DNA from 2 places in the Paenibacillus sp. JT22N7 genome. Region 2 is predicted to be linked to the other one. Evidence: riboswitches for the same ligand, from Rfam matches in the RefSeq annotation. Region 2 holds a riboswitch; the other holds the start of a gene.
What was found. A riboswitch is a leader RNA that binds a small molecule or an ion and turns the genes downstream of it on or off. The one in region 2 is predicted to bind cyclic di-GMP.
Positions count from the first base shown of each region.

Region 1: another riboswitch for cyclic di-GMP. It lies ahead of AC50Y5_RS29130 (glycoside hydrolase family 26 protein); the one in region 2 lies ahead of AC50Y5_RS15280 (methyl-accepting chemotaxis protein).

Region 1 covers NZ_JBXENY010000014.1:34,729-38,262, forward strand. The annotation lists gene AC50Y5_RS29125 (glycosyltransferase) at 1-611, opposite strand, end outside; gene AC50Y5_RS29130 (glycoside hydrolase family 26 protein) at 1,032-1,979, opposite strand; cyclic di-GMP riboswitch class I at 2,064-2,152, opposite strand; cyclic di-GMP riboswitch class I at 2,231-2,318, opposite strand; gene AC50Y5_RS29135 (mannosyltransferase family protein) at 2,407-3,534, opposite strand, start outside.
Region 2 covers NZ_JBXENY010000005.1:146,265-165,271, reverse strand. The annotation lists gene AC50Y5_RS15320 (aldehyde dehydrogenase family protein) at 1-190, shown strand, start outside; gene AC50Y5_RS15315 (aldehyde dehydrogenase family protein) at 90-428, shown strand; gene AC50Y5_RS15310 (glycosyltransferase family 2 protein) at 425-1,594, shown strand; gene AC50Y5_RS15305 (glycosyl-4,4'-diaponeurosporenoate acyltransferase CrtO family protein) at 1,543-2,160, shown strand; gene AC50Y5_RS15300 (phytoene desaturase family protein) at 2,210-3,235, shown strand; tRNA gene AC50Y5_RS15295 (tRNA-Pro) at 3,372-3,445, opposite strand; tRNA gene AC50Y5_RS15290 (tRNA-Thr) at 3,455-3,530, opposite strand; gene AC50Y5_RS15285 (YrzA family protein) at 3,645-3,854, opposite strand; cyclic di-GMP riboswitch class I at 4,019-4,102, shown strand; gene AC50Y5_RS15280 (methyl-accepting chemotaxis protein) at 4,255-5,961, shown strand; gene AC50Y5_RS15275 (GntR family transcriptional regulator) at 6,129-6,503, shown strand; gene AC50Y5_RS15270 (ABC transporter ATP-binding protein) at 6,523-7,221, shown strand; gene AC50Y5_RS15265 (hypothetical protein) at 7,218-7,961, shown strand; gene AC50Y5_RS15260 (sn-glycerol-1-phosphate dehydrogenase) at 8,064-9,233, shown strand; gene AC50Y5_RS15255 (DUF6713 family protein) at 10,578-10,946, opposite strand; gene AC50Y5_RS15250 (sensor histidine kinase) at 11,237-12,646, shown strand; gene AC50Y5_RS15245 (response regulator transcription factor) at 12,743-13,435, shown strand; gene AC50Y5_RS15240 (DUF2339 domain-containing protein) at 13,521-15,146, shown strand; gene AC50Y5_RS15235 (nitroreductase family protein) at 15,344-15,943, shown strand; gene AC50Y5_RS15230 (lytic transglycosylase domain-containing protein) at 16,179-16,853, shown strand; gene AC50Y5_RS15225 (cysteine desulfurase family protein) at 17,017-18,171, shown strand; gene thiI (tRNA uracil 4-sulfurtransferase ThiI) at 18,173-19,007, shown strand, end outside.

The DNA.
Region 1 (3,534 bases), on a different contig from region 2:
AGCCGCATAAACATATCTTGCTCGTTCGGAATGTTGCGCCCTTGGTAATAGTTGTATTGGAAAATATCTTCGTTGTAAAAAACTTGGGGCGTTTGTACGTAAGCAAGCTTCTCATTCTCTGCAAAAAATCCTACCGTTCGCTGTAAAAAATCCGGTTTGGGCATCATATCGGCATCTAAAGTAAGGAGCAAATCGCCCTTCATCTTCGTCAGCGCATGATTCAAATTACCCGCTTTAGCATGTTCATTTCCGGGACGATCGAGATAATGAACGCCTAAACCTTCGGCTAATTCTCTCATTTCCGCTCGCTTTCCATCATCACACACCCAAATGTTTAACAGATTTTCCGGATAATTCAAGTTTTTACAAGCAAGTATGGTTTTTCTAACCAAGGATGGCGGTTCATTGTAGGTAGCGATCGTAACATCCACAGAATAAAGGTTGTCAGGTAATGGCGCAGGCTTTCTTTCAGTGGGTTTTAGCAGAAGAATGTGGAATAAAACGGATTGAAAAATAGAAATGATTTCAAAAAATAGTAACAACGATCCAAAAATTAATGACCAGCCAGATGGGAGTGTTTGTACAAGTCTCCATACTAGATACACGATCATGATAGCAATGGATAGCGTTGTTAATATGTACCTAGCTTTTGTTTTCAAATAACCCCAATCCTTTGCGCTCTATTTATTCGCCATAATTCCATTCCTTTTCTGACTAATCTACAACATGGATTGACTATACTGTCTAATTTCGCTGTCGATATTTGTTAAATCGGCCGGAAATATGATATTTTTGGCGGCTAAGGCTCAAATTCAAAGTTATCTTATCACAATCCTTGCCCCTTTAAAAGTTAATTTTTCTTCTTAACATTGTAATCTTATTGGCAAAAGTGTAGAAAAAAAGCGAAAAAACTCTAATTTTACGCGGTTTACGCGAAATTAGAGTTTTCTCAGAATACCTATTTAGTATTATATCAGCCAGTGTTTGATAGAGTTGAGACCAGGACTTGACGACTAGCCCCGTCTAATCTTTTAAAGCGTTTTTTGCAGCGTTTGGTAAGCGCTCAGGCTATCAGCCGACGAATCGATATGCCAGTCCAGCTCTTTGTTCTCGTTGAACCAGATCAAGCCTTTAATTTGGCTGTACGCTGGCGATTGCACTTGATTCATCGCATCAATAACCCATTCGTTTTTGCTGCCGCCGCTTTCTGTTGTGCCAGTTTCAGCGATAATGATCGGCTTGCTCGAAATGCTTGTCAGCGCTTGGTACGAAGCGTAGAATACGTCGTTAAAGCTTCTCCACGAGCTCCACGATTCTTTCGTTCCAAAGTTGTAGCCATCGATCGAAAGCAGGTCTACGTAAGCATCGCCTGGGTACATAGCTGTAAACGATGCGTTTTTGCCAACATTTTCAGCGTTTACGTTGTACATGAATTTCACATTCGTTGCGCCTTGCTCTCTGAAAATCGTAACGACACGTTGGAATGCCGCTTTGTAAGTCTCGTTTGTGTTAACTGTGCTGTCGCCAACGCCCCAGCCGTACCAGTTGCCATTGCCTTCGTGGAAAATGCGAAGCCAAATTTCAGGGTTTTTGTTAGCTGCTTGCCAGTTAACCAGTTGTTTTGCCGTTTGTTTCAGGTAAGCGTCTACTACGCCTCTATTAATATCAGCAGTCGAATATTCTTTGTAATTTTTATTTTTAAACTCAAGGGTAAGTAGGTTAATCGAACCATTATTATTTACATAGTCCATAAAGCCCTTCCATTCATTAATCCCTTGGTTCGAGTTGACAAAAGTATGTACAACATCTTGGTGTCCACCGATTAGTTGCTCGTAGGCAGCGATGTTGTTCAAGCTTTGGTTCGGCCAAGTGCCGATCCATGCTCCGTTGTAAAAGTTGGTTTGCGCGCTAGCAGGGAGTGCCCAGAGTAATGTCGAAGCGAGCATAAGGAGTGTAAGAGCGAATTTTGTAGTTTTCATAGTAAGTTCCTCCCCCGAGCGAATGATGGTCGTGGTCCGAAGAACACGCCGCACCTTCATCAGGCAAAGGAGGCTATGTCGGGCTTCGGCAGCTGGCGAGCATATCCTGTTTAAGGATGAAGCCCCTATAGCTTTGCGCACATCAGGTTTCCCTGAGTTTGCCTTTTCGTGTAAGCAATAAAAAAAAGATAGTCCCTGCTCCCGAAAGAACAAAGTCTACCTTGATTAATAAAGGAAGAATCGATGTTGAATTCGGTAGCTGGCGAGCATATTCCGTTAGGAATGAAGCCCCTGTAGCTTTGCGCACATCAGGTTTCCCTGAGTTTGCCTTTTCGTTAAACGATCTAGGTATAAAGTACGAGCTAAAGTAATATGGTGCTATTGTACACCTTAAGCGCAAATTTCGTCAATTTATTTTTTCATAAATTTATACAACGAAAAAATATCCATTAAAGTAGCAAATCGCATACACAATATGAAGCAGGAAAAACATCATGAAATAAAACATTTGCAGCGCCTTATTATTTTTCAGCACATCCGCAAAATAAATGTAGAAGGGGAACGCAACCATGACATAACGTGGAATGCTCTGCAAAAATTCGGCGCTGGCGAACGGAATGAGCATAAGCAGCAATCCATAGGCAAAAAACAGCCATTCATGAGCATTACGGCGAATATCTTTCCAGCGCATAATAAGAAAGGCAGCAAAAATGACGAGGACGGCATTCGCGATAATAAAGGCAAGCAGGCCATTTTCCCAGCCGCCATTTCCTGAGAAATAAGGCTTTTGGATAAAATGAATATAGTTCGAGAACGGAGCAACCGTCTTGCGATACCAGTTGATGCTTTGCTCGGTAATCGGAGCCAGCAAATCGCCAGTAAGCCATTTCATGTACAACAGATAACCGGCTAGCGGCAGCGCCGAAATGATTGCATAGCCTAAATACTTCGTGTCCTTCCACTTGAAACGGTACAGCCTGTGTTCGATCAACAGCGTACCCACAACGAAAAACAAGTTGACGAAGCCCAAATTGCGCGTCACAGCGGACAAGCCCCCGAACAGAAACGCGAGAAAATATCGTTTTTGCATCGCATAATAGACGGTCATTAGCGACAGCATGAGGAACAGGCTCTCTGTATAAGGCACGGCATAGAAGATGGCGGTCGGAAAAATGAGCAGCAGCAGCACCGCGACTTGGGCGTGCTCCTGTTTCAGTCCTCTTTTTAAACAAATGCCATAAAAATAAAAAAGTGATACGAGCAAAAACAAATTCGATAAAACCGATCCCACGACTGTCGCATCGTATTTAGAAATAGACTCCACCAAAAAGACTAACAAAGGGTATAAAGGGAAAAACACCCAATTTGCACTAGGATGCGATTCGTTGATGTTATACGTATCATAGCCATTTTCGGCAATTCCCAAGTACCATACGCTGTCAAATTTCCTTAGATCCTCGAAGCTCGGCTTCTTCAGCTGTGAAATATCCGTCTGGATCGAGAGCTGGCTCGATGTGAAATCATGCCCCTGCACGACCGTATAGTCCGGCGGAAT
Region 2 (19,007 bases):
GGAGATGCAGCTTATGCAGGAGGAAATTTTCGGCCCGCTGCTGCCGATTATGGCCTTTCAGTCAGAGGAGGAAGTAATCCGGCTGGCAAATGCTTCGCCTTATGGGCTTAGCGCAAGCATTTTTACGGCTAATCGAAAAAAAAGGGCTAGCGTTCGCAGCCCGGCTGGAGACGGGAAGCTGCTCGATTAATGACGTTGTAAGGCATATTGGCAACATGCATTTGCCCTTTGGCGGGGTGAAGGCGAGCGGCTTCGGCCGTACGCATGGCGAAGAAGGGCTGCTTGCCTTTTGCCGCTCAAAGTCGGTCATGGTCAATGCTGGGCGCAGAAGCTCGCAAATCAATTGGTTTCCTTACCGGGAGCAGGCATTTAGCGGCCTAAAGCAGGCAATTGGCTATATGTACGGGAGAAGGAGGGGGAAGCGATGAGTTTCTCGATCATTTGGGCTGTTTTCGGCTGGCTGTGCGGCCTGCTGCTGCAAAATCGGGTAAGCCGGCTGCCGGATTGGGACATTCATGAGGGAGATGAATGGAATGGGGCAGATGATGCGAACGGAGCAGGCATGAAAAATAGCGCTGTTCCGATCTCCATTTCTGTCATCATTCCGGCACGCAATGAAGCGGCTAATATCGGCAAGCTGCTGCACGCCTTGCAGCGGCAGAAGCTAAGTCATGTAGAAGTAATCGTTGTCGATGACGGCTCGGAGGATGCAACGGCAAGCCTTGCTGCCGCGAATGGCGCCCTTGTCATTCGGGCGGAGGAGATGCCAGACGGCTGGATCGGCAAAAGCTGGGCTTGCTGGACGGGAGCCAAAACAGCGCAAGGCGAGCTGCTTGTTTTTCTGGATGCGGATGTGGAACTGGAAAAGGATGCTTTACAACTGCTGGCCGCCAGCCAGAAGGAGGCTGGCGGACTCGTATCGGTGCAGCCTTACCACCGAATGGAGCGTGCTTATGAGCAGCTGTCTGCTTTCTTCAATCTGATTGTCATCGCTTCGGTTGGCGACGGCGACAGCCGGGCGGGAGCGTTTGGGCCTTGCCTCATATGCCGCCGGGATGACTATTTCCGCATCGGCGGGCATGAGGCAGTACGGGGCAAAGTATTGGAGCATTTCGAGCTGGGGCGAGCCTTTAGCTCTGATCAAATGCCGGTGTCCAATTTTATGGGCTGCGAAAAAATTTCCTTTAGAATGTACCCGGACGGCCTGAACAGCATGTTCCGCGGCTGGAGCAAAAGCTTCGCAGCAGGCGCTGCATCGAACGCGCCCTTCGTAGCCTGCGCTGTATCGCTGTGGCTGGCCGGAGCCGTATCGGCTGTGACCCTTATGCTTGCTTCAATTGGGGGGCAGGTCGAGGCGGATTATTGGCTGCTGGGAACAGGCGTCGCCTGCTATGCGGCATACAGCTTGCAGCTCGGGCTATGGCTGCGCAAAACCGGGAGTTTTAAGGGCTGGACAGCACTGCTGTACCCATTGCCGCTCAGTTTGTTTCTGTTATTTTTCGCTTATTCGCTGTTCTCGACCTTCATTAGGAGGAAGGTTTCTTGGAAAGGGCGAGTCGTTTCAATGGGCAGCCGGGAACGAGGCAAGCTATGAGCGCGCAGGCATTGCCGTCGCTGGCTGTGCTCGCTCTGAATATTGGCGGATGGCTGCTCGTCCATCTCGGCGTCTCCTATTTTCATACGAGCTTGCCACAGCGCTGGTTTGCAAGACCAGAAGCAGGAGCAGGAGCAGGAGCAGGAGCAGGCGGGACAGTGCGCAAAGCGGAGCGCAGCAAGGAGAAGCGGCACTTCGGCAGAGGAGCAGAGCCGAAGCAGCCTGATAAAAGCGGCGAGGAGCGTTTCTACGAGCAGGTGCTGTTCATCCGCTCCTGGAAGGACAGCGTGCCGGATGGCAGCTTTTTGTTCCGCAGGGGATTCCAGAAGAAAAGGCTTGCTAAGCGCGGCCAAGCCTATTACCAGGAGTACATGGGGGAAACGCTCAGAGGCGAATGGACGCACTGGCTGTCCATCGTGCCCGCGCCGTTATTTTTCATCTGGAACGAGCCTTTGTATGGCTATTTAATGGTAGGCTACGCGCTGGCGGCCAATTTGCCGTTTATAGCGATTTTGCGATATAACCGGCTGCGGCTCAGGCGAATTTGCGGATCGAGCCGTCTATGACGGGCATTTATAGAAAGCTGATTCTAGCATGGGAAGGAAGAGACTATAAATGAAGACCAGGCATGTTGCTGTTGTAGGCGCCGGACCGGGAGGACTTGCTGCCGCTATGCTGCTGCGCCGCTATTTTCGCCATCCCAACACACTGGCCTTGTTTGGACGTTATGCGACCTATGTCGGATTAGCTCCTGATCGGGCGCCAGCAATCTTCGCGATGCTGCCGCATGTCGAGACAGAGCTTGGCGTTTTTGGTGTTCGAGGCGGCACCTACAGCATCGTTGAAGGTCTGCGCCAGCTTGCGGAGGAAATGGGGGCGGAAATACGCACCTCGGTGCGTGTGCAGCGCATTGCTGCAAAAGGCGGCGGCGTAAGCGGAGTAGAGACGGAATGCGGTTTTGTGCCAGCCGATCTGGTGCTCGCGAACGGAGATGTGCTGTCCGTATGCCGCGATTTGCTCGGCGAGCAGCTGCGGCCTGCCATGACGAATCGCCATATTTCAACTTACGAGCCTTCTCTGTCCGGCTTTGTCACTCTTGCAGGCATACGCAGACGTTACGATAAGCTGCTGCATCATACTGTATTTTATCCGGAAAGGTATGGGGAGGAATTTTCGGCGATTTTCGCGCGCCGCGAGGCTCCTGCCGATCCTGCGATTTATGTATGCTGTTCCGCCTATTTGGAACAGGAACTGGCGCCGGAAGGAGGCAGCAACCTGTTTATTTTGGCGAATGCCCCGTATACGTCGGACGCTTGGAGCTGGGAGCGGGAGGCGGAGCGCTATCAGGGCCGTCTGTTGAAGCAGCTGGCTGCCTATGGCTTGGAGGGACTGGATCGGGAAGCAGAGCAGCTTGCTTTGTATACACCGGAGGATTTGGAGCGGGATACGTCGGCATTTCGCGGCGCCATCTATGGCATTTCCTCGAATTCAGCAAAGCAGACGTTTTTGCGGCCGTCCAATCGTGCGGATTTGCGCGGACTATGGTTTGCGGGCGGAACGACCCATCCCGGCGGGGGAACGCCGATGGTTGCCATGTCAGGGCTGCTCACCGCAGAGGCGATGATTCGGCAGCATCATTAATGAATCTATTGGGGCAAAAGAAAAGCCGCGCTTAGCGGGGGCAGCAAAACTTCCAGCTAAGTGCGGCTTATTTTTAATGAAAAAAATAAAAAACCCTTCTAAGTTAGAGGGCCTGCTTGAAACAACTTATAAAATATCGGGACGACACGATTTGAACATGCGACCCCCTGGTCCCAAACCAGGTGCTCTACCAAGCTGAGCTACGTCCCGGGAAAAAAATGGTGCCGTCGAGAGGACTTGAACCCCCAACCTACTGATTACAAGTCAGTTGCTCTACCAATTGAGCTACAACGGCGCGGTTATGTATTGGACACAAGATGTATTATGCCACAGAACTTTAGGAGGATGCAATACCTTTTTTAAATTTTTTTGAAAAAAATTCGGGCAGCGTTCAAATGCCCGAATTGGCCTATTTTTTAACTTTAAAATGAACGACTGCGCTGTACAGCATTTTCCCGCGATCGGGATGAAACACAGCATGATGACTAATCGCATGAACTTGTAATAGCAGTGCTTTATTCGCTTCAATTTGCTGGTCAATGTGCTTTTCGAGCGTACGTAAGTCAAAAGCCTCAAAAAATTCGATTTTATCCTCAATTAAATCTAGTCGAAAATCCATCTTGTCCCCCCTAAAATCACTTTAATAGCTAGCATTCGCTAATATTATAACGTTGTTAGGCACTAGTTTCAAAGTATCATGTCAGATAATCTCGCTTTTTATAATTTACAAAAAGGTTTTCCTAAATTATACTTTAAAAGTGTCGAAATAAATAGAAAATTACATACTGAAAAAGGCAAACTTATTGAAAGATAGGGGCGCAAAGTTATGGGCCTAAGGTATTGAACTATGGCAGCCAAACCACCGGTACAGGACTATAGGCTGATTCAGCTGTTCAATTCGTCGCGGTGATTGGATAGCTTTTGTTTTTCAGTGTAATAGGAGAGATGGAGAGAAAATGATGATTAACCGATTGAGAGAGGCAAAATGGTTAAAATGGACATCAAGGATTTCTGATTTCTTGAAGAAACAAAAGGTTACAACGAAGCTGTTGTTTATCACTTCATTAATCACCTTGTTCAACGTCGTCGCTGGCGGGTGGATTTTTATGCAAAATGCTTCGGTTAGAAGTGCAGTGAAAGCTTCAAATGAGCTTCAGGAGGCCAAAAAAGAATATCAAGGGATATCGGATTCGATGCTGCGCACGCTGCTTTCGATGATTGATGCCGTAGAAAACGGCAGCACCGGCGACGATGGAATCAACTTGGCACTTAAGTCGATGCCCGAGCGGGTAGAAAAATTGAAGGTTACACTAGCGTACCTGGATGAAAAATATCCTCACGGGGATAACGGCACCGCCTATTCGAACCAAGGCAATGTGTTTGGCCTTGCACTGGAGCAGCTTAATAAAGAAAACGGCAATCACAGCCTGCTAACCATTGAAGACCGCTCCGCCAAGGTCAAACAGCTTGTCAGTACATATACGATTGTTCTCAGCTTTGCGAATGAAACGGTAGAAAATTGGCTCGAAGTGGATACGGTCGCTACACAGGAGACATTAAATAAAAGTATTGCAGCTGCCAATACGATTATTATCATCAATATTGTTTTGCTGGCAGTACTGCCGTTCCTCATGTCGTATTCGTTAAGCCGGAATGTAAAAAAAGGCATCGTTGGTTTAATGAAGCGTATTACCGCTTATCAAAATAACGATTTCACCTATGATGAGAAGCTGGATCGCCAAGATGAATTTGGTCAAATTGACCGCTCGCTGGCGCAAATGGGAAGTGAGCTTCGTGACACCCTTCGTTCGACTATGGATGTAAGCACGGTTGTTCTGCAAGCCTCGCGCAATATGGGCGATATGATTGTTCGCAATCAGAACGCTTCCGAGCAGGTGAAGGAAGAGATTGGCAACGGCAAAACGATTTTGATGACCCAGTATGATGATGCAACTTCGATCTCGGCCGTAACGGAGCAAATATCGGCAAGCTCGCAGCAAATTGCGGCTTCAACCGAATATATTAATCGCGACATGAAAGAAATGAGAGAGTCATCGCGTATAGGTTCCACCGATATGAAGGGCGTTGTGCAGATGGTGAATCAGACGGTGCAGCAATTTGCCCGAGTTACCGAGTCCTTCGACCGAATCAATGAGCGCTACAATAATGTAACGAAGTTTTTGGGCGGCATTCAGGATTTGAACACACAGACGAATTTATTGTCGCTGAATGCTTCGATTGAATCGGCGCGTGCAGGCGAGCATGGCAGAGGCTTTGCTGTAGTAGCGGAGGAAATTCGCAAGCTGTCGAGCCAGACCGATATCATTTCCAAAGATATTACGAAGGAGCTTAAGCTTATTCAGAACGATTTTGCCGACAGCAGCCAAAGCTTGAGCAGCTTCTCGGAAGTGATAGAAACGACGAAGCAGGCATCGGTGACGGCTAGCGAAATGTTTAATGGTCTGGAAAATCAAAGCAGCGTATTGTCCGAGCAAATGGGCGAAATTTCTGTCGGCATTGATGAAATTACAAAAGGCATTACCGATATTGTTGGCTCAGTAGACAAGCTGCTGCAAACCTCCTCCGAGGTAAATGGCAAAATGGAGCAGATGAGCGGTATGTCCGAAGATCAATTCGAGGTATCGATTCAGCTTCAAGAGCTGGCTGAGAAACTGCAGGGCTCTTCCACTAATTTGCGCGAAAAAGCGGCTGTATTCAAGGTGTAAGCTAGCCTTTAGAGCGGATTGGAAAATGGAATAGCATCAATGAAATAGCTGCTTTCAGCGCCCGTGGGCGATTGGAGGCAGCCTTTTTTTTATCCAACTCTTTACAACAACAGAATATTAGTGTACTATTTAGATATAACACTAATACATTAACACGGAGGTGACTTATGCCGATTGAATTTGACAACAACCAGCCGATCTACATCCAGATCATGAACTACATTAAACAGCAAATTATTAGCGGGAAGCTTAATCCCGGCGATAAAATCGATTCGGTGCGCGAGCTTGCAGTGGAGCTGCAAATCAATCCGAATACGATCCAGCGTACTTTTCAGGAGCTGGAGCGTGAAGGCATCGTCGAAACAAGACGGGGACTTGGAAGATATGTAACGAGCGAGGAGGCGGCGATTGTGAGCATTAAGAAAGAAATGGCGGCTGATTTGCTCGGACGTTTCATTCAGGGGATGCGCGATTTGGGCTTTAAGAAGGATGACATTGTAGCGATTGTTACGGAAGCGGTTAGCAAGGAAGATCAGAAATAGGCGGGGGGAGAATAAACGAATGAAGAAGATAGTTGAACTGCAAGCCGTAACGAAAACTTACGGATCGAGAAAAGCGCTGCATAATATTAATTTAAACCTGGAAGCTGGCAAAATTATTGGTCTGCTTGGCAGCAATGGCAGCGGCAAGAGTACACTCATGAAGCTGGCGTCAGGACTCATTCAGCCAACCTCAGGAAGCGTTCGAATTTGCGGGGAGCCGATTGGCATCGGGACGAAGGCGGTTACGTCCTTTATGCCGGATCAGCCGGTAACCGAGTCGTGGATGCGGGTGAAGGATGCCCTTCGTTTTTTCAGTGACTTTTATAAGGACTTCGATCAGGAGAAAGCGGGAAGCATGCTCGATTTTTTGAAGCTGGATCGCAATGATCGCATTAGCTCCTTATCCAAAGGGATGAATGAGCGGCTGCAGCTCACGCTGGCGATGTCGCGTCAGGCTAAGCTTTATTTGCTCGATGAGCCGATAGGCGGTGTTGATCCCGTCGCGCGGGGCAAAATTTTGGACGCCATCGTTAAATTTTATAATGAAGACAGCTGTGTGCTTATCTCGACGCATTTAATTACCGACATTGAACGGGTTTTCGATGAAGTCATTTTTATTCAAAACGGTGAAGTTTCACTGCGTCAGGATGTGGAGAGCATACGCTCCAAGCATGGTAAAAGTGTAGATGAACTATTCAGGGAGGTATTTTCAGAATGATAAACTTATTGAAATATGACTGGAAACGCAATGCGAATTTAATTATGGGCTCGGCTGCTGCGCTTATTATTTTGCAGGGAGCACTTTCCTTTTTTAGTGCAACTCGTAATTGGCAGCCTGCATTGTCGCTTACATTAATGTTCATGGGCTATTTATTCGTTGCCTTCATGTTGATCATATTTTCCTCAAAGACGTACTCCCATAACCTTAAATCGTACGGTCGCCGCTTATTGCCGCTGGCCACGTGGAAAACAATCGCTTCGCCGCTTCTGCTGCAATTCGTATTATCGGCTGCGCTGAGTGGGATCGTGCTGCTTCATGTCTGGCTGTTTAAATGGCTGTCCCCAAGCGCCTTGCTGGATGTATTGGGTCTACCTAATTTAGAGACGGGAGTCCTGTTTTTTATTTTAATATTTTGGACGCTCCTATTTTTGATGCTGACAGTCTATTTTTCGATTACAGTAGGGCATCTCTTTAATAAAAAGCTTTTTCCATGGGTAGCAATAGCAGTCTTCGTCCTGCTGCAATTTGTCATTAGCTATGTGGAGGAATTGTTGTTTAACGATAATTTATTCGGCACGATGGTCTCAGAGCCTACCGCTGAAGGCTTGTCTATCTTAGTGTCTCCAACAGGCGATATTTCGATTGGAAACTGGGGCGTTATGTCGCTTGAAATCGTGATCGGTGCTATCCTTGTGAGCATCATGCTGTACTTGCTGAACAAAAAGCTGGATGCTTAGAGGAAGGCGCGGCGAAGCCTGCAAGCCAAAGGTTGACAAACCTGCCATTAGCGCGTGACAATGTTCGTATACAACTTTGAAGATAGAAGGGACAACGAACTCATGACGCTAATGGAAAAATTCAAGCTGGCTGCCGCAGGCTATGACGCCTCCTCCGTCCAGTCCATCGTAATTGAACCGCTGCTTATTGAACGTGGAGCCACTCAGCAGGTCGCACCTTATTTGGTAAAGAAGGGCTATCGCAAAGTTTTAATCGTGTCCGACAACATCACATATGAAATAGCTGGAAAACAATTGGAAGTGGCAATTGCTGCGAAAGATATTGCGGTTAAGGCAACGCTGATTAAGCCTAACCAACAGGGAGATGTCATTGCGGACGAAGTATCCATTGTGCAGCTGCTGCTTGATATTCAGCATTACGCTGCGGAAGTGGTCATTGCGGCTGGTTCCGGCACGCTTCATGATATTACGCGTTATGCTGCTTTTACGGCGGGCATACCGTTTGTATCCGTGCCGACCGCTCCGTCCGTAGACGGCTTCAATTCCAAGGGAGCACCGATTATTATTCGGGGTGAAAAGATTACGATCGCCGCGATTGGCCCGGACGCGATTTTTGCCGATCTCGATGTGCTGACACAGGCTCCTGTCGCTATGGTAGCCGCTGGCTTTGGCGATATGCTTGGCAAATATACGTCCCTGTTCGATTGGTCCTACGGCTCGCTTGCGGGCGAGGAAGCTTATTCGGATATCGTAGCGACGATTACGCGTGATGCTTTAATGCAGTGTGTGGAAAATGTAGAGCTGATTGCCTCACGCAGCGAAGAGGGCATTCGCGCGCTGATCAGCGCTTTGATCGAATCGGGCCTTGCGATGCTGCTGTTCGGGCAATCCCATTCGGCCTCGGGCGCAGAGCATCATTTGTCCCACTACTGGGAAATGGAATATATTCACCTTGGCAACCGCCAGCTGCTGCATGGAGCGAAGGTTGGCGTCGCATGTGCGGAAATTTCGGGGCTGTATCATCGCTTGGCTGCTGAGCAGGCGCCAGCGATTAGCGGGGCAGAGCATGCGGAACGCATCAGCCAGCTGATCGCGGAAATTCCGAATGAGGAGACCATTCGCGGCTGGCTGAAGCAAGTGGGTGGGCCATCCACAACGGCTGAGCTAGGTGTGAGCGACGAACTGCTTGCCCGCAGCTTGAGTGAGGCGCATTTGGTGCGGCCTAATCGTTATACGCTGCTGAGAGCGTATAACGAAGGGGCGGGGAAGTAATATTCTTGTAGATAGAGAATAGAGTTGGGTCGTGGTGCGAATGTGAAGCTCCCATAAGAAGCCTAGGGGAGATTCGCACCTCGAAATTTGTTGAATCATACATAAAATGAGTAAATTCTTTAAAAATCAAGAATTGTCTGCGAACGTTATAGTATTATTTTCGTTTGATTTAGATAAATGAATGCCATTGTGGCACCCATTTATCTATTTTTCGCTGTCGCACTCTGTGTGAGTGCGTGGATTGAAACAGTTGTATGGAGCAAGGGTATCCCAATGCAGAGGCGTCGCACTCTATATGAGTGCGTGGATTGAAACCAATCTTTGATAAAGTCCTTCATTTGATATTGCTGTCGAACTCTATGTGAGTGTGTAGATTGAAACGTCATCATGTATCCTCCGCTAACTGTACATATAGTCGTACTCTGTATGAGTGTGTGTGGACTGAAACAAGGGGAAGGCAGAAGTTGATGCAGCAGACCGAGATCGCATTTTAAAAGAGCACTATCTTGAAGAGTAGGGCATCTACGAACTAATTACAGTTCTATATTTAAGAACGCAAGAAGCCTTGGAATATAAGGCTTTTTTCTGTTTTTATAACACGACTAGATAACATATTTTACTTCTCAAATAGGTGACACTTTCTTTTTAAAATAGAAGCTAGCTGGAGGGTTTACTTTCGGGCGATAAGCCACACTGGTTTTGAATGATGGCACTTTGTTGGGTCGGTGGAGCTAATACACGGTTTGTTATACTAGGGAGAGTATGCAAACGATAATGGAGTGTCAGAAACTTGGCGGACACAGAATCAGCTATTTAACCGGATGACGGTCAATCGAGAATTAGGCGGACACAGGAGCCGCTAATGCTTTGCCAATTGCCATTTTGACGCGATTATGAGGGCAATAGCGGATCTCCTGTCCGCTTACGGGCTGAAATCGTATAAAAGGCTACAATAGCGGAACCTCAGTCCTTAGGAAATGGAAACAGTTACCATTTTCGCCGTCTGAGACATAATCGTCTCCTTCTGTCCCAGCCTAACAAAATTAGAATAGGTATGCCTTGATTAACAGCTTAATGCCATGAGGAACAGAGCGATTGGGGCCTGATCACAAATACTTAGTCCATATTCCTGTTATAGTAGTGATTAACGAACATCAATTGAACAAAAAAATGGACCGCCAAAAGTAATAGGGGGTCAGGTCTTTCTTAAACGATTCGCAGGGTCTCCCCTAAGCGGAATATAATAACTTCAACCCTCGCTGAACACCTTCATATCTTGCATATTCTGCATATCGTACATATCCAAGATTTCCGGATCCGGACATAGCCGGACGTATTCGACACTCACTTCATAACCATCAACAACAAATGAATCGCCGCGATCATCCCCATTGGATAAATAAAGGCTCGCGAGAACGTATTTTTGAAGCCATTGCGGGGATGCTTTTCAAAAAAGAGATGTAGAATGGCATGGATGATAAAAAATATATCCAGCACCCAAAACGTAACCGTCTGATAATCGCTGAAAAGCAGAGCGAGTATAATCGTGTATATCGGAAGATGAATAAAGGTGAACACCTTATAGGCTTTCGAATCCTCCATATCCTTAAGAAAGATAAACAATCTCCATTCAGAATGGCGTATCGCATCCATTTCGTGCAACAGAAATAAAGATAAATTGAACAAAAATAGCACAAGCAAAAAATCCGGCATAGGCAGCTCCCTATCTTTTTATAACAGCAAGGTACTTTATGTATTACAGCTTTATATTAGAAAAAAATAAATAAGCCGCCTTCCATATACGTATAAATGAGGACAACGTTGCAAAATAACCATTTTGAGGTATGTACAATCATTAGCTGAACTCCTAATCTCATGAATAGGCGGGCAGTCCTATGCCATTCGCCGCACATATTCTCTCAGAGGGTTGACGCTTTCCGCGCTCCGCTATATGGTTAGAGCAGAGCATAAAAGAGAGTATATAGAGAGAAGAGGGCTGCGGCGTGCTATTTGTCCTAATTGCCTTATGGGGAATTGCTTCTATTTTGATGCTGTCCGACCCACGCTCGGTTGTGAGCAGGCGGCTCAGCGGGGTACCTTTTACGGGCGGAGCCGGGGCGATGTCGGTCGTGCTGGATGAGCGGATTATTCCTTATGTGAGCCAACATTATATGAACGAAACGGCAGATCAGCTGCTGTATATGCTGCAAGCATTTTGCTCGCTGCTGTCCTACTACGGTTTGCCATACACCTTCCTATTGTTTGCGCTGGCTTATCGCCCTATCGACCGATTGCAGCCTTATGAGCGAGTGTTGCCGCTGCTGCTGTTTATTCCGATTGCGGCCTGCCTGCTGTTTACACCGGGCTACACGGAAACGTATCCGATTACATTTACAGTTGTTGTCTGGTGGGCTGTGCCTTATATAGCCGTCGGAGCGGTGAATGTATTACTGAAAAATCCGGGTTATTTGGCTCAAGCGAGACGCCACTGGATCGTATGCACGTCGGTGCTGACTCCGGTACTGTTTAGCGCAACGATGAATTATGTGCTGCCAAGCCTTGGTTTCCTGCGGATGTGGGTGTACAATACCTGGTTTGTGGGCATTGGGGCGCTGGTATTTGTTATAGGTCTGTTTACCTACGGATTTCTGGGGGTACGTGTTTTTATCGACCGTCGCCGTCTGGATTCGACGCTGCGAGCAGTTACATCAGGTACGGCTATACTCAATCATGCGATCAAAAATGACGTCGGCAAAATGCGGCTCTTCGGCGAGAAGATGCGCGCATACGCGGCATCCACGAACCAGGAGGAGCTGCTTGCCGATGCAGAGACCGTGCTGCGGACGACGCGGCACATCCAGGAAATGATTGGCCGTGTCCATCACGGCACCGAGGATTTGGCGCTAAAGCCTACGCGGGAAGACCTTGGCGAGCTGCTGCTCATGACGCTTGAGCCGTATAAGCTGATCGCTGAAGGCGTTCGTTTCTCAAGCAGCCTGCCGGAGGGCTGGAGCTGTATGATTGACCGTGCGCAAGTTACCGAGGCACTTGGCAACTTGATCTCGAACGCCATTGAAGCAATGGACGGCAAAGGCACGCTGAGCTTTATAATGAAAGAGACGAAACGGGATATAATGATCGAGGTGCGCGATACGGGGCCGGGTATGGATCGTACGCAGACAGCCAAAGCGTTCGAGCCCTTTTATACGACCAAACGCGGGGGCAGTACAAACTTCGGGCTTGGCCTGCCGTATGCGTATCATGTGATGCGCAAGCATGGCGGCTCTTTGCATATTCAGAGCAAGCTGGGAGCAGGCACGCTCGTATCGATGATATTCAAGAAAAAGGCGATTCAGGCGCAGTATACTGCGGGAGCAAGCCCGAATTACGAGCACAAAGCGGCAGAGAGATAAAGAGAAATAAAAAGAAATAGATACAGAAATAGAAAGAGACAGAGAAATAGACAGAGATATAAATAGAGATAAGGCTGAGAGAAGGGGAACATGCCGATGGATAACATACAAGTGTGGATCGTGGAGGACGACAAGGATTGGCTGCGCGGGCTGAAGGCTTTTTTGGCAGCCCAGCCGAACATTGAAGTCGTATTCACCTCGGATAATCCGCAGGAAGTGCGGGAAGCGCTTGCTGGAGGGCGCCAGGCGCCAGATGTCGTACTCATGGATATTATGCTCGGTGACGAGCCGGCGGGCATTGAGCTGGCGGAGGCAACGGCGATGTCGACGGGAGCGAGGGTCATTATGCTGACGTCGATGGAGGAGAAAGAGCTGATTTTGCAAGCTTTTCAGGTGGGAGCGATCGATTACCAGATCAAATCCGACTTTGAAGCGCTGCCTGCGGCGATTGCGGCGGCGGCGAAGCGCCAGTCCCCGATCAGCGCGGCGGCGGCGGAGCAGATGCGCGAGGAATTCCGCAGGCTGAAGCAGCTGGAGCGGGATTTTGAAGTGAAGAAGGTGCGCGATCTGATTACGCCTGCGGAGCTGCAATTGCTGGAGCTGGTCGATCAGGGCTATTCGCAGTCGCAGATGGCGGATAAGCTGTTCGTCTCCATTCGAACGGTTAAAAACCATATTAACCATATACTCAAGAAGCTGCAGCTGGGCGGCTCGAAAGAGGCTGCGCAGCAGGTGAAAGCACTTGGTCTATTAGAAAAAGAAAATAAGGATGGAAATGGTACCACGTAAAGTTGGTACTATTTTTTTTGCCCTATTTTTCTAAAATAGAACTAAGACCAAGTCATAAAAATGCAGCTAAACGGAGGTACAACCAATGAATGTATGGATTCGCAAACAATGGACTTTGCTGCTCGGCGTGTTATTCGTCCTATCAGCGTTCATCACTTTGTTCAAATATACGGTGGAGCAGGGCTGGGTAACGAATGCGATGAAAATCGGGCTGGGACTGCTGAGCGGTGCAGGTTTTGCCGCAGCAGGGTTTTCGCTGATTAAGCGGGAAAAATGGCCGCTCGTCGGCGAGCTGTTAATCGGATTAGGCGCCTGCCTGCTGTATACGACGGCCGCTTTTGCCGGTGTCTATTATGAAATGTGGGACTCCATGACGGTGCTGCTGGGCATGACGGCTGTTACTGCGGCGCTTACGGTTTATGCTTACCGCTTTGAATCGCGTCTGCTCATAAACATTGCTCTGACGGGCGGCCTGCTGTCGCCGCTGCTGATGCGTCCGGAAACGGATCAAGTATTTACTTTATTTTTGTATATGCTCGTGCTCAATTCCGCTTTTTTCTGGCTCAGCACGGTGAAGAGCTGGAATGAGCTCAGACTGACATCGTTTATCGGAAGCTGGATCATGTATATCGTCTACTTTTTTACCTTCGATCCCGTGGTGGAAGGGGTATGGAATTTGCCGCTGCGCTACGCGCTTGCTGCATTCCTGTTTTATCAGATCGGCTTTCTGCTTGCTTCGCGGACCAATAAACAAAGCTTTGACGGGATGAACATGTATGCGGGGCTGTCCAATGGCGTTATTTTTGGCTTCTGGTCGCTGCTGCTCATTCATGGTGAAGTGCATTATGCTTATCCGCTGGCGTTTATCGGCTTTGTGCTGCTGCTTGCCAGCTGGTTTATCCACTATCATGTGAAGCGCATGGAGCCGGCTTCGGCTACGTATGGTTCTGCTGGTGTGCTGCTGATGCTGCTTGCGCTTAATCAGGTCGGCAGCGGTCTAGCGGTCAAACCGATCTTCAATGTATTTCTATGGTCGGCGGTGGCCGCGCTGCTTGTCTGGGTGGGCAAAAGGTTCCGCTGGCAAGCTTTGAATCTGGCATCGCTCATTATATGGTTTACAACGGTATGCTATTGGTACGTCATCACATGGTTTACACCGCGCGGCGAATGGTTCGGCGTCTTCATTCCGTTTCTGAACTCTGGCGCGATGGCATGGCTTGCGCTTGCGGCATTGGGCTTCTATTATTCGACGAGGCAGAAATTTGCGTCACTTGGCGATTCGGGCAATCGCGTGATGGGGAATATGTATGCGTTGTGCTCGCATCTAATCATCGGCGGATTGTTGACCGTCCAAATGATTCGGTTGTTTCAGGAGCATCTTTACGATCTTCCAAGCTTCTATGTGCAGCTCAGTCTGTCGGCTTCATGGGGCGTATATGCGCTGCTGCTCGTATTGTGGGGCGTTAATCGCGGGCAATCGGTGTTCCGCTGGTTCGGATTTTCGGTTCTAGGACTGACGGCGATTAAAGCAATTTTCTTCGACCTGAACGGCCAGGAAAGCTTGTACAAGGTGCTAGTGCTGCTATTGCTCGGAGGAATCTCCTTCCTCATCGCTTGGATCAATGGCAAATGGAATAAAGTGAGAGAGCTTGGCGAGCAGTCTTGGGAGCAGCATGGTGCAGAAACGGATATGAAGAAAGATAAGGTGTAAATTTCGGCTAATGAAAGAGGAACAATTGGGGAATGAATAAAGCGGTGCGAAAGGCATATTTTGATAAAAAGCCAGCGGAAAAGCTTGACAAAATGAGGGGTAATATATTATTGTTACTTACGTAAAGTAATTAATATTACTTTGGTGTGCATCTAATCAAGCATTGAACTAAACCATTTAACTGGAGGTATTTGATTATGTCACAAAGCTTTTTGGAATCTGTGCAAGCCAGACGTACTTACTACGGAATTAGCAAAGAATCCGTTGTTTCTGATGAGAAAATCGTAGAATTGGTTAACGAAGCCGTTAAGCATTCACCTTCATCCTTTAACTCTCAAAGTGCTAGAGCAGTTGTCCTGCTTGGCGAAAATCATGATAAATTGTGGAGCATTGTGCTGGAAGCACTTCGCGCAATCGTTCCTGCTGATCAATTCGCTTCGACAGAAGGCAGAATTGCTTCTTTTAATAATGGCTACGGCACGATTTTGTTCTTCGAGGATCACAATGTGGTTGCAGGCTTGCAGCAGCAATTCCCTTCGTATGCCGACAACTTCCCGCTTTGGTCGCACCAATCCTCGGGCATGCTGCAATTTGTAGTATGGAATCTGCTGGAAGAGGTAGGCTTCGGCGCTTCCCTGCAGCATTACAACCCGCTTATCGACGAAAAAGTAAAAGCGACATTTGGCCTGCCAGAATCATGGGGCCTGATTGCGCAAATGCCTTTCGGCAAGCCGACAGCAGAGCCAGGCGAAAAAACATTCCAGCCGCTTGAAGATCGCGTTAAAGTATTCAAATAAGCTTTAATATAGTACGGATAAGCTTTAAATCGTTTAAATAGAACCGAACAACCTCCGAAGCTTGCTTCGGAGGTTGTTTTTGCATGTTGCTTTTTACTCCTCGAACCGAATAAACTTGTGTATTTTACGATTTGCTGGCGAATAGGGGTAAAAACATGTACAATAAAAACCGATACATCATTATAGAGCTTTTTTAGACCAGCAGAGCCAAGCGATTTGGTTCAAGGAGGAAATTATGAGTATCGATCCGCGCATTATGAAGCAAATGATCAAGACGCAGCTTGCTCCTAATCTTGACTTTAAGACAGTAGCGAACCCGCTAGGCACGAATAAGGACAAAAGTGTGACTTCGTTGTTCGACATGCTGCTGTCCCAATATATGCATGAAGCTTCGAACGGCTCAAGTGAAGGCACGGATGTATCTGCTCAAGCGTCCGAAGCGCTGGCGCAGCTTGCCAGCTTGAATAACGCTTATCAGGCTGAGGGCGAGACGTTTGCAGCTGGCTCCACCGACTATGATGCGATGATTGCCCAGGCTGCAGCCCAATATGGCGTAGATCCCGCCTTGATTCGCGGCGTCATTCGCACAGAGTCCGGTTTCCAGCCAGATGTCGTATCCGGCGCAGGAGCCAAAGGGCTCATGCAGCTGATGGACGGCACGGCACGCGGCCTTGGCGTGACAGATTCGTTAAATCCGCAGCAAAATATCGATGGCGGCACCCGTTATTTATCCTTTCTGCTTCGCAAGTACAATGGCAATGAGCAAGTAGCTCTAGCCGCGTACAATGCCGGTCCGGGCCGTATCGACCGCCTCGGTATTACGACAGACAGCGAGCTGATGGCGAATTTGGACAAGCTTCCTGAGGAAACGCAGCGCTATATTGTGAAAGTACAGGCAGCGCGTTATTAAGGAGCTGCGAGGAAATAAGAACCGCTTTTGTCAATAAATTAGCGGTACTTTATTTCGTCGCAGTCTCTAGGCTGTAAAAGCACTTCTTTTAGATCACGAATGGCAGCTAGCTTGCCGTCGCTGATCTTTTTATTTTTTCTAGTAGGAAAGGAACGTTTGGCTCATGTTATATTTCGATCATTGCGCATCTTCGCCGCCTTACGAGGAGGTTATTGATACGCTGGCTGAGGTGATGAAGGCGCATTATGCGAATCCATCATCGATTCACCATGCCGGTGCAGATGCAGATAAGCTCATTTCCCGCTCGCGTTCGCTGCTTGGCGAGCTGTTCGCCGTGAAGGCTGAGGAATGGCTGTTCACTTCTGGCGGCACGGAGAGCAACAATCTCGCGATTAAAGGAGCGGCAAAGCAGTACCAGAGCCGGGGAAAGCATCTAATTACGACCCAAATGGAGCATGCCTCCGTCTACGATACATTTAAGCAGCTCGAGCAGGAAGGCTACGAGGTTACTTATTTGCCCGTTGACGAGAAGGGGCAGGTAGTGCTGGAAGCGCTGCGATTGGCTTTGCGGGACGACACCATTCTCGTCAGCATTATGCATGTGAATAATGAAGTTGGCAGCGTGCAGCCACTCGCAGATATTGGCAAGCTGCTGCAAGGGTACCCGCGCACGCTGCTGCATGTGGACGCCGTACAAAGCATCGGCAAGCTGCCGATTGATGTGCAAGGCTGGGGCATTGATCTGCTTAGCGGCTCTGCGCATAAGCTGCGCGGGCCTAAAGGGATCGGATATTTGTACGTCCGCGAGGGTGTAACCTTGACGCCGCTGCTTACCGGCGGCTCGCAGGAGCATGGCATGCGGGCAGGGACGCAAAATGTGCCCGGCATCGTGGCATCGGCCAAGGCGCTGCGCATGGCGATGCAGTCGGCAACGGAGCGGCGCGAGCGGATGTATCGTCTGCGCCAGCAATTGACGGATTTCGTTGAGGCTGCGCCGGAGCTGGTATTGAATGGCGGGGCGCCGGAGAGCATGGCGCCGCATATTGTCCATTTTTCCTATCCGGGCATGAAGCCGGAGGTTGTCGTTCATATGCTGGAGCAGCATGGCATTATCGCTTCTACGAAGTCGGCTTGCTCCTCGCGCGACAATAAGCCGAGCCGGGTGCTGCTTGCAATGGGACTGGGGCAGGAACGGGCAGCCAGCGGCGTGAGAATTAGTCTGGGCGACGAGCATACAGAGCAGCATATTTTGCAGCTGTGCGAAATGCTGCGCCTTACAATAAGCAAGCTTAAGCCGCTTGAAAGGAGCGCAAGGTAAAGTGATGTATGATAAAATAATCATTCGCTACGGCGATCTGGCAATGAAGGGACGCAACCGCGGAATGTTTGAGAAGCGGATGCTCCAGCAGCTTCAGTTGCGATTGAAGGATTTTGCCGCGCTGACGTATTCAAAAATGTTCGGGCGGCTTTATATTAATTTAAACGGGGAAAATTACTCGCTTATCGCTGAGAAGGTCAAGGACGTTTTCGGTATTTCGACCTTTAGTCCAGTCGTAAGCGTTCAACCGGAGCTGGAGGAAATTCGGGCAGCAGCGCTTGCGCTGATGAAGGCTATCCCACAGGAGCCCGCTACCTTTAAAGTGAGTGCAAAGCGCGCATGGAAGAAGTTCCCGCATACGTCGCAGGAGATGAATCATTTGGTTGGGGCCCACGTACTGCGTGCGATGGACAACTTAAAGGTTGATGTGCGGAGGCCCGAGGTGGAGCTGAAGGTCGATATTCAGGAGGAAGCGGCTTATATTTTCAACGAGGTCGTTGATGGCCCAGGCGGCTTCCCGTTCGGTACGAACGGCAAGGCGATGCTGCTATTATCTGGCGGCATTGACAGTCCAGTAGCGGGATGGATGGCGATGCGCAAAGGGCTGGAGCTGGAAGCGGTCCATTTCCACAGCTACCCGTTTACGAGCGAGAAGGCGAAGGAGAAAGTGATCGAGCTTGCGAGAAGGTTATCCTATTACAGCGGCGCTCCGCTGAGGCTGCATCTGGTGCCTTTTACGGAAGTTCAGACGACGCTTGCCCAGTCGGGACAGGACCCGCTTATTATTACGCTAATGCGCCGGGCGATGCTTCGCATTACGGAGAGCCTTGCCGAGA